Linked DNA regions of Pontiella desulfatans. The protein of the gene in region 2 interacts with the protein of the main gene of each other region in a pairwise test. Links are inferred from orthologs where the notes say so. Each region holds a gene or a part of one and is shown on either strand. Other genes may lie near its edges.

Region 1 (3,827 bases), on a different replicon or contig from region 2:
GTCAAACAGCTGTAACAAGGAACCTGCCACCCGACTTGCCCAACGGGGATCCCGGACGACCACGCCGTCCATCTCCGGATCGACTCGTTGGACGTGCTGTCCGGAGACTGCTCCCGCTCCGGTGGCAGCCGACGCAAGCCTTGCGCTACTTGAGCGAGGGAAGCCTTGCTTTCGAAAACCAACACGGGCACACCGGCGCCACGGAACCATCAGATAGGGAACGGCGCCCCATGGGGATGCAGTTACAGGAACCAAGACAAACATCATACTTGCATAAGTGTGAAAACCCGCTAGATCACAGCCAGCAAGGGCAGGTCTCAATATCACACTTATGCAAGTAAGATATTCACCCGCGGAAAAATGGTGGCATTCCTGCGACCGGGAACATGTAAAACCGGCGAGGGAGTTTCCAAAGCCCCCCTTTCATAGGGGAACTCCGACACAAACGCCCCGCTCGTCGGGAGGAGGCCCATCCCTTCAGGTTGCCAGCCCCCTGAAGGGGTGGCACCTGCTTTTCCCTACTGACTGTTGTGATTGCGCATGGCGCGCTGCGAGTCGCGATCGGATTCACGTTTTTTGAGCGTTTCCCGCTTATCGACCACATTCTTGCCCTTGGCCAGCCCAATCCGGATCTTGACCTTTCCGCGCACCAGGTAGACTTTCAACGGAACAATGGTCAGCCCCTTTTCGCGGATTTTTCCATATAGCCGTTCGATCTCCTTGCGATGAAGGAGCAGCTTGCGAGCGCGCGTCTGGTCATGATTGAAGATATTGCCGTGGTCGTAGGGCTGGATGGTGCAGCCCACCAGATAGGCTTCCATATGATCATCGACCTGGACGTAGCCCTCCTGGATGCTGACATGCCCCTGCTTGACCGATTTCACCTCGGTGCCGGACAGTACAATCCCCGCCTCGATCTTTTCCAGGATATGGAAATCGCGCAGCGCCTTGCGGTTGGTGGCCAGCACCCCTGCACCAGGATCGTTCTTTTTCTTTTTGTTTTTACCCGCCATAGAGAAACCAAATTCAAAATCCGAAGCACGGAATTCTAACCCAATTCAAAAACCACAAAAGCAAAAAGCCCAAAACAGGGATGCCTTGGGCTTTTGAGATTCGAATTTCGAGCTTCCCTCTAGAGGAGGATTGAAGCGTCGAAGTCGAGACCGGGAACTTCCGACTCTTCCTGGGTGAAGTTCATTTCCGCAGTCAGCAGACCGTTGGCAATCTCTTTCAGCACCAGATCGTGGTTATCCATTTCCGGATGGTCTTTCTTCACCATCGGGCGTGCACCGCTGTTCAGCTGGCGGGTACGGTAGGAAATCAGGTTGACCAACATCGGGGTATTCGGGATCTTTTCTTCGGCTGTGCTCAAGTATTCCATGTTCATATATAGTTTGCTCCGCGCAAGTGCTTTGCCTTATTCCGTTTAAACGGAATTCTAATAAATGTAAAAAAAATCGGCGCGTAGTATAGCACCCAACCCCTTGGCGTCAAACGCCATTTACAACAAAATCCGCTCCCCTGGAAGGGAGCGGATATGCACCTTGGAGTGCGCAGGCTCGACTGCGCTTTTAAAAGCGGCTGCGAGCCGCAGCACTCCAACGTTTTTTTCCTACATCATGCCGCCCATACCGCCCATGCCGCCCATGTCGGGCATTGCAGGGGCTGCCTTTTCCGGCAGGTCGGTGATCATCGCTTCGGTGGTCAGCAGCAGGCCGGAGATGGAGGCCGCGAACTGCAGGGCAGAACGCGTGACCATGGCCGGGTCGATGATGCCTGCGGCGATCATATCGACATATTCACCGGTCGCCACGTTGTAGCCCATGCTCTGCTTGCTCTTTTTGACTTCCTGCACCACGATGGCACCTTCTTCACCGGCATTGGCCACCAACTGGCGAAGCGGTGCTTCGATCGCCTTGCGAACAATGTCTGCACCGATCTTTTCATCGCCTTCAACGTCAATTTTGTCGATCGCTTTCTGAACACGGATCAGGGCAACGCCACCACCGGGAACAATGCCTTCGGCAACTGCGGCGCGGGTGGCGTGCAGTGCGTCTTCAACACGGGCTTTCTTTTCCTTCATTTCAGCTTCGGTAGCCGCGCCAACGTTGATGACCGCAACACCACCAGCCAACTTGGCCAGACGTTCCTGCAGTTTTTCGCGATCGTAGTCGGAGGAGGTTTCTTCGATCTGGCGACGGATCAGGTCGATGCGCGCCTTGATGGCGGCAACCTTTCCGCCACCTTCAACGATGGTCGTGTCATCCTTGCCCACGGTGATGCGCTTGGCGGAACCGAGGTCGTCGATGGATACGGTTTCGAGCTTGATACCGAGGTCTTCGGTGATGAACTTGCCGCCGGTCAGGACCGCGAGGTCTTCCATGATGGCCTTGCGACGGTCGCCGAAGCCGGGCGCCTTAACAGCGCAGACGTTCAGGGTGCCGCGCAGCTTGTTGACCACCAACGTAGCGAGTGCTTCGCCTTCGATGTCTTCGGCGATGATCATGAACGGCTTGCCGGTCTTTGCCACGTTCTGGAGCAACGGCAACATGTCCTGCAGGTTGGAAACCTTCTTTTCGAAGAGCAGGATGTAGGGATCTTCCATAACCGCTTCCATGGTATTGGCGTCGGTCACGAAATAGGGGGAAAGATAGCCCTTGTCGAACTGCATGCCTTCAACCACGTCGAGGCTGGTCTCGATGGACTTGGCTTCTTCAACCGTGATGGTGCCGTCCTTCCCGACCTTTTCCATGGCTTCGGCAATGATCTTACCGATGGTTTCGTCGCCGTTGGCCGAGATGGTGCCGACCTGGGCAACCTCTTCGCTGGTCTTGACCGTCTTGCTGAGCTTGCCGAGCTGGACAACCATGGCTTCGACGGCTTTGTCGATGCCGCGCTTGAGACTCATCGGGTTGGCGCCGGCGGTCACGTTCTTGAGGCCTTCGCGATAAATCGCTTCAGCCAGAACGGTTGCCGTGGTGGTGCCGTCGCCGGCGATGTCGGAAGTCTTGGAGGCCACTTCCTTAACCATCTGCGCGCCCATGTTTTCGAAGGGGTCTTCGAGTTCGATTTCCTTCGCAACGGAAACGCCGTCCTTGGTGACGGTCGGGGAACCGAATTTCTTATCGAGAATCACGTTGCGGCCTTTCGGGCCGAGGGTAACCTTCACTGCGTTGCTCAGCTTTTCAACACCGCGCAACAGCGCGTCGCGAGCTTCTACATCAAATACAATCTGTTTAGCCATAATCTTAATCTCCTTCGTCGATTAACAAATCCCAATCACTAAGCTCAAAATCCAAGACCCTTGTTTCCGAACATTGGAAATTGGCCTTTTGGATTTGTTTAGAATTTAGGTATTGGAAATTAGAATTTTGATTTATCCAATTACCGCGAGGATATCGTCTTCGCGCATGATCTGATATTCCTTGCCGTCAACCTTGACTTCGGTTCCTCCGTATTTCGGCATCAGCACGATATCGCCAACCTTGACATTGAAAGGGACTTTCTTGCCGTCCTTATCGATCTTGCCGGTGCCGACGGCAATCACTTTGCCTTCCTGCGGTTTTTCCTTGGCGCTGTCGGGAATGATGATACCGCCCTTAACAGCTTCTTCTTCTTTCACCGGCTCAACCAGTACGCGTTCACCCAATGGTTTAATCTTCATGGAACTATCTCTCCTTGTTAGGTTTTAGATTTTCAGCGGTCGCCCGCCACTAATAAATTGAACTTCGAACATCGAACTCCGAACTGCCAACCCTGAACACCTTAAGATGTTCAGAGTTCGAAGTTGAACGTTCTACTTCTTCTTCTCGTCTTCGTCGACCATT
Region 2 (5,051 bases):
TCCCGTTGGAAGGGAAACCGCTTTCCGGCGACGCGGGCGCACGCCCGGAAAGATCGGAACCGGGAAGCATTTCCCCTCGATCAGGGAGGCAGTCTGATAACACCCCGTAACTTTGTCAATGCATCATGTTCTTATATCAATTATGTTGTGTAGATTATAACCTTAGTCGCATTTTGCTACAGCGAAACCAACTCGCCAACGGTCACATCCCCCCACCCCGGTTGGGCGAGCAGGTGTTCCAGCAGCATGGCGGAGGCGACGGCATCGTAGAGCGCGTCGTGGGCCGACTTCCCGGGGCAGAGTTCATCCACGCGAGGTTTGAGATCGAGCATCACCATCAAATCCTCAAGCGCATAGGAAGCGCAGCCCGGCCACACCCTGCGGGCAATTCGGAGCGTATCGATCCAGATGCCGAACTGGTGCATCGGAGCCATGGCACGAAGAAACTTTTTTTCCGTCGCCACGTTGTGGGCGCAGAGAGGATGGTCCGTCAACCTTGATTTTATTTGCGGCCAAAGCCCCTTCGGAGACGGGGCCGCAGCAATTTCATCGCGTAGCACGGCATGGCGCCCCGGCGCGTGCGGATTAAACGGACGGTTGGCCTCCACCCGCAGCAGGCTTTCGAACATGGAGTCCGGATCAACCTTGCCGCCTTTCAGCGTCACCATGCCAATCTGCCACGGCTCGGTCGGGAAGCCCCGAACCGAACCGGTCGTTTCATAATCCAGCACCGTAATCTCGGCATTAAAAATGGCCATGGTTGAATCCATGGCCATTATCATCCACATCAGGATGTCTATTGCAATCCTTACCCTTCAAGAGCGAGGAGGAGCGGCTCTTCGAGGGCATCGACGATCCAGCGGATGAAGCGCGCGCCGTCGGCGCCATCGATGATGCGGTGGTCGTAGGAAAGCGACAGCGGCATCATGAGTTTGCCATCCTGTTCAACGGCACGCCCAACACCGAGGATCGCCACCTCCGGCGAATTGATGATGGGCGTGAAGAACGTTCCACCAATGCCGCCGAGATTGCTGATGGTGAAGGTTCCCCCCTGGAGATCATCCAGCCCGATCTTGCCTTCGCGCGCCTTGGCGGCGATGCCGCCGAGATCCTTGGCCAGCTCGATCATGTTTTTCTGGTCGGCGTCGCGGATGACCGGAACCATGAGACCTTTCTCGGTGTCGACGGCGATGCCGATGTTGTAGAAATCCTTATAGATGATTTCCGAAGCGTCGGGATCGATGCTGCAGTTAAAGTTCGGGAAGACCTTCAGCGCGGAGGCAACGACCTTCACGAGGATCGCGGTAACCGTCAGCTTGGCCCCTTCGGCCTCGGCCTTCTTGCCAAACTTTGCGCGCAGGTCGTTGAGGTGGGTAATGTCGGCCCAGTCCTGCTGGGTGACATGCGGGATGGTTGCCCAGCAATGCGCCATGTGGTTCATGGTGGCCTTGCGGATGGCCGACATCTTTTCAACACGCGTTGCGCCGTGGAAGCGCGGGCGGCCTCCCCCGCTTTCCAGCGTGGACTTGGCAAAGTTCTTCACATCCTCCAAACTGATGCGCATGGTGCTGCCGGAGGGCGACACCTCGTGGATATCCACCCCGAGCTCGCGCGCCAGACGGCGGACGTTGGGTGCGGCCGAGACCGGCTTGGAAGCCGAAGATGCCACAGGGGCCGCAGCAACCGGTGCAGGAGCCGGCGTGGGTGCGGGCACCGGGGCAGGTGCTGGGGCGGCAACCGGAGGCGCCTCCTCGGCAGCCTCCGACGCGGTATCCGGAACCGCAGCTTGAGCCACGGGTTCCGGGTTGGCGGCGGCGCCCTCGGAATCGATGGTGAAGGCGAGCTGGCCGACGCCGACGCTGTCGCCATTGGCGACGTGCACGGCAACGATGGCGCCGGTGGCAGGCGATGGGATTTCCATGCTGGCCTTGCCGGCCTCGATTTCGAGCAGCGACTGCCCTTCGGTTACCATGTCGCCAACCGCCACCAGGACGTTGACGACATCGCCGGACTCAATGTTTTCCCCGAGTTCGGGAAGTTTAAATTCAAGTGCCATGGTTTTATTCTCCTACCGGATTGGGTTTGGCGGAATCGATGCCCAGTTCCTTGCGGGCCTTCTCCAATTTCTTTTTGTCGAACTCACCCTTTGCGGCCAACGTGGACAGCACGGTGAAGGCGATTGCATGGGCATCCACTTCGAAATGCTTGCGCAGGGCGCGGCGTCCGTCGGAACGGCCGAAGCCATCGGTGCCCAGGGCGGTGATGCCACCCGGAACGGCCGCGGACAGCGACGTTGGCAAAAGCTTCATGTAGTCGGACGCGGCGATGACGGGGCCGGTTTCGCCTTCGAGGCATTCGGTGATGTAGGCCTTGGCCTCGTTGCCGTTGCGCACCTGCTCGCGCTCGGTGTCGAGCACGTCGTTGATCAGGTTCTTGTAGCTCGTGACCGACCAGACGTTGGTTTCGATGCCATACGTTTCCTTCAGCAGGGCCGCGGCCTTGACGGCCTCCGGCAGGATGGCGCCGGAACCGAGGATCTGCGCCTGCGCCTTGTCGGACGACTGGAACTTGTACATGCCCTTGAGGATGCCCTCCGCCACGCCTTCCGGCATCGGCGGTTGCTCATAGTTGTCGTTCATCAAGGTGATGTAGTAGAAGATTTGCTCGTCGTCGACATACATGCGGCGGATACCGTCCTTGATGATGATCGCCAGCTCGTAGGCATAGGCCGGATCGTAGGCGACGAGGTTCGGGATGGTGAGCGCGAGCACAAGGCCGTGGCCGTCCTGGTGCTGCAGGCCCTCGCCGGCGAGCGTGGTGCGGCCGGCGGTGGCGCCCATCAGGAAGCCCTTGCAGCGGGAGTCGCCGGCAAGCCATGCGGAATCGCCGATGCGCTGGAAGCCGAACATCGAATAGTAGGTGTAGAACGGAATCGTGTTGATGCCGTGGTTGGCGTAGGCGGTTCCGGCCGCCACGAACGAGGAAAAGGCACCGGCCTCGGTGATGCCCTCTTCGAGGATCTGGCCGTCCTTGGCTTCCTTGTAGTAGAGCAGGTTGTCGGCATCGACCGGTTCGTAGAGCTGGCCGGAGTGGGCATAGATGCCAACCTGGCGGAAGAGCGCATCCATGCCGAAGGTGCGGGCTTCGTCCGGTACGATCGGGACAATCAACTTGCCGATGCCGGGGTCGGACAGCAGCTTCGAAAGCACCCGCACAAAAACCATGGTGGTGGAAACCGGGCGTTCGGAACCGGCATCGAATTCCTGGAAGATTTTATCGGCCGGCATTTCGACCGGGGTGTATTCGGTGCGGCGCGTCGGGACATGCCCGCCGAGCGAGGCGCGGCGCTGGCGGAGGTATTGCATTTCCGGACTATTGTCCGCCGGGCGGTAGAACGGGACGCTATCGATCTCCTCGTCGGAAATCGGAATGCCGAAGCGGGTGCGGAATTCGCGCAGGGAAACCTCGCCCATCTTTTTCTGCGAGTGGGTAATGTTCTGCCCTTCGCCCGCCGTGCCCAGGCCATAGCCCTTGACCGTCTTGGCCAGGATGACGGTCGGCTGTCCTTTGGTTTCTAGCGCGGTCTTGTAGGCGGTGTAAACCTTGGCCGGATCGTGCCCGCCACGGCGCAGGCGCTTGATTTCGGAATCGGAAAGGTGTTCCACCAGTTTAAGCAGTTTCGGGTCGGTGCCGAAGAAGTGCTCGCGGACGTAGTCGGCGTCTTCCACAGTGTATTTCTGGTATTGCCCATCAACCACCTCGCCCATGCGCTTGGCCAGCAGGCCGTCGTGGTCTTTTTCGAGCAGCGGATCCCAGCTATCGCCCCAAACGACCTTGATCACGTTCCATCCGGCCCCGCGGAAGGCGGCTTCGAGTTCCTGGATGATCTTGCCGTTGCCGCTGACCGGGCCATCGAGGCGCTGCAGGTTGCAGTTGACGACAAAGGTGAGGTTATCGAGTTTTTCGCGGGCGGCGAGCTTGAGCGCGCCGAGGGATTCGGGTTCGTCGGTCTCGCCATCGCCCAGGAACGCCCAGACTCGCTGGTCGGTCGGTTTGCGCAGGCCGCGGTCTTCGAGATATTTGATGTAGCGCGCGTGGTAGATCGCCGTAATCGGGCCGAGCCCCATGGAAACCGTCGGGAATTGCCAGAAGTCGGGCATGAGCCACGGATGCGGATAGGAGGAGAGGCCGGGGGTGTCGTGCAGCTCGTGGCGGAAGTTCTTGAGATGGTCGTCGGTCAGGCGGCCCTCCAGATAGGCGCGCGCGTATACGCCCGGCGACGAGTGGCCCTGGAAATAGACGAGGTCGCCCGGGAAATCCTCGGTGCGCCCCCGGAAAAAGTGGTTGAAGCCCACCTCGTAGAGGGTGGCGATGGATTGGTAGGACGAGATGTGCCCGCCTATACCGTCTTCCTCGCGGTTGGCGCGCACCACCATGGCCATGGCGTTCCAGCGGATGAGCGACTTGATGCGGCGTTCCATTTCACGGTCGCCCGGATAGGCCGGTTGTTCGGCAAGCGGAATCGTGTTGATATAGGGGGTGTTGGCGGAAAACGGCAACCGAACGCCCTTGCGGTGCGCCTCGACTTGCAGGTCGTGCAAGATATCCTTGACGCGATCTGCCCCCTCGGTCTCCAAAAGCTCATCCAGCGCGTCGAGCCAGTCCTGCTTTTCGAAATCCACACTTTCCGTATTCGAATTGGTTGTTTCCATGTTTGGTTCCTTCGTTTTGAGTGCGGCCAATTTAAATAGGAGTGAACCAGTACACAATTAAAAAATGACAAAAACAACCCGTTGTCCCATCATATTTTCCATGTTTATCTCCCGGGATTGGCATTTCAGGGGGAACTTCGCGGAGGCCCGGAGCCGTTTCTTCCCCAAACGTGCTTTTTTCCAGGCACCGGATGTGGTTTAAAGGGCGGCTGTTGCGAGTCTGGAGAAAAAAATGAAATACATCGGAGCACACGTTAGTGCCAGCGGAGGGGTGGAAAACGCCCCCCTTAATGCCGCCGAAATCGGGGCCAATGCCTTTGCCCTGTTTACCAAGAACCA

The links.
Region 1: the proteins of aceE (region 2) and groL interact in binary tests that used the Escherichia coli proteins (3 or more experiments, as listed by UniProt). The link is inferred for Pontiella desulfatans from one-to-one orthologs.

Annotation. Positions count from the first base shown.
Region 1 is NZ_CAAHFG010000002.1:1,207,215-1,211,041, reverse strand. What follows is about bases 931-3,827. They hold groL (chaperonin GroEL), read right to left. Parts: upstream 3,248-3,827; coding sequence 1,613-3,247; downstream 931-1,612. Other genes in these bases: dnaK (molecular chaperone DnaK), read right to left, coding at 3,797-3,827; groES (co-chaperone GroES), read right to left, coding at 3,377-3,664; E9954_RS20510 (DNA-directed RNA polymerase subunit omega), read right to left, coding at 1,133-1,387; smpB (SsrA-binding protein SmpB), read right to left, coding at 931-1,013. In the rest of the region: E9954_RS20520 (LacI family DNA-binding transcriptional regulator), read left to right, coding at 1-15; more of smpB, read right to left, coding at 519-930.
Region 2 is NZ_CAAHFG010000001.1:1,958,993-1,964,043, forward strand. Bases 1,861-5,051 are described here. They hold aceE (pyruvate dehydrogenase (acetyl-transferring), homodimeric type), read right to left. Parts: upstream 4,713-5,051; coding sequence 2,061-4,712; downstream 1,861-2,060. Other genes in these bases: E9954_RS07200 (2-oxo acid dehydrogenase subunit E2), read right to left, coding at 1,861-2,056; nfo (deoxyribonuclease IV), read left to right, coding at 4,945-5,051. In the rest of the region: E9954_RS07195 (3'-5' exonuclease), read right to left, coding at 177-770; more of E9954_RS07200, read right to left, coding at 809-1,860. UniProt on the Escherichia coli protein: Component of the pyruvate dehydrogenase (PDH) complex, that catalyzes the overall conversion of pyruvate to acetyl-CoA and CO(2).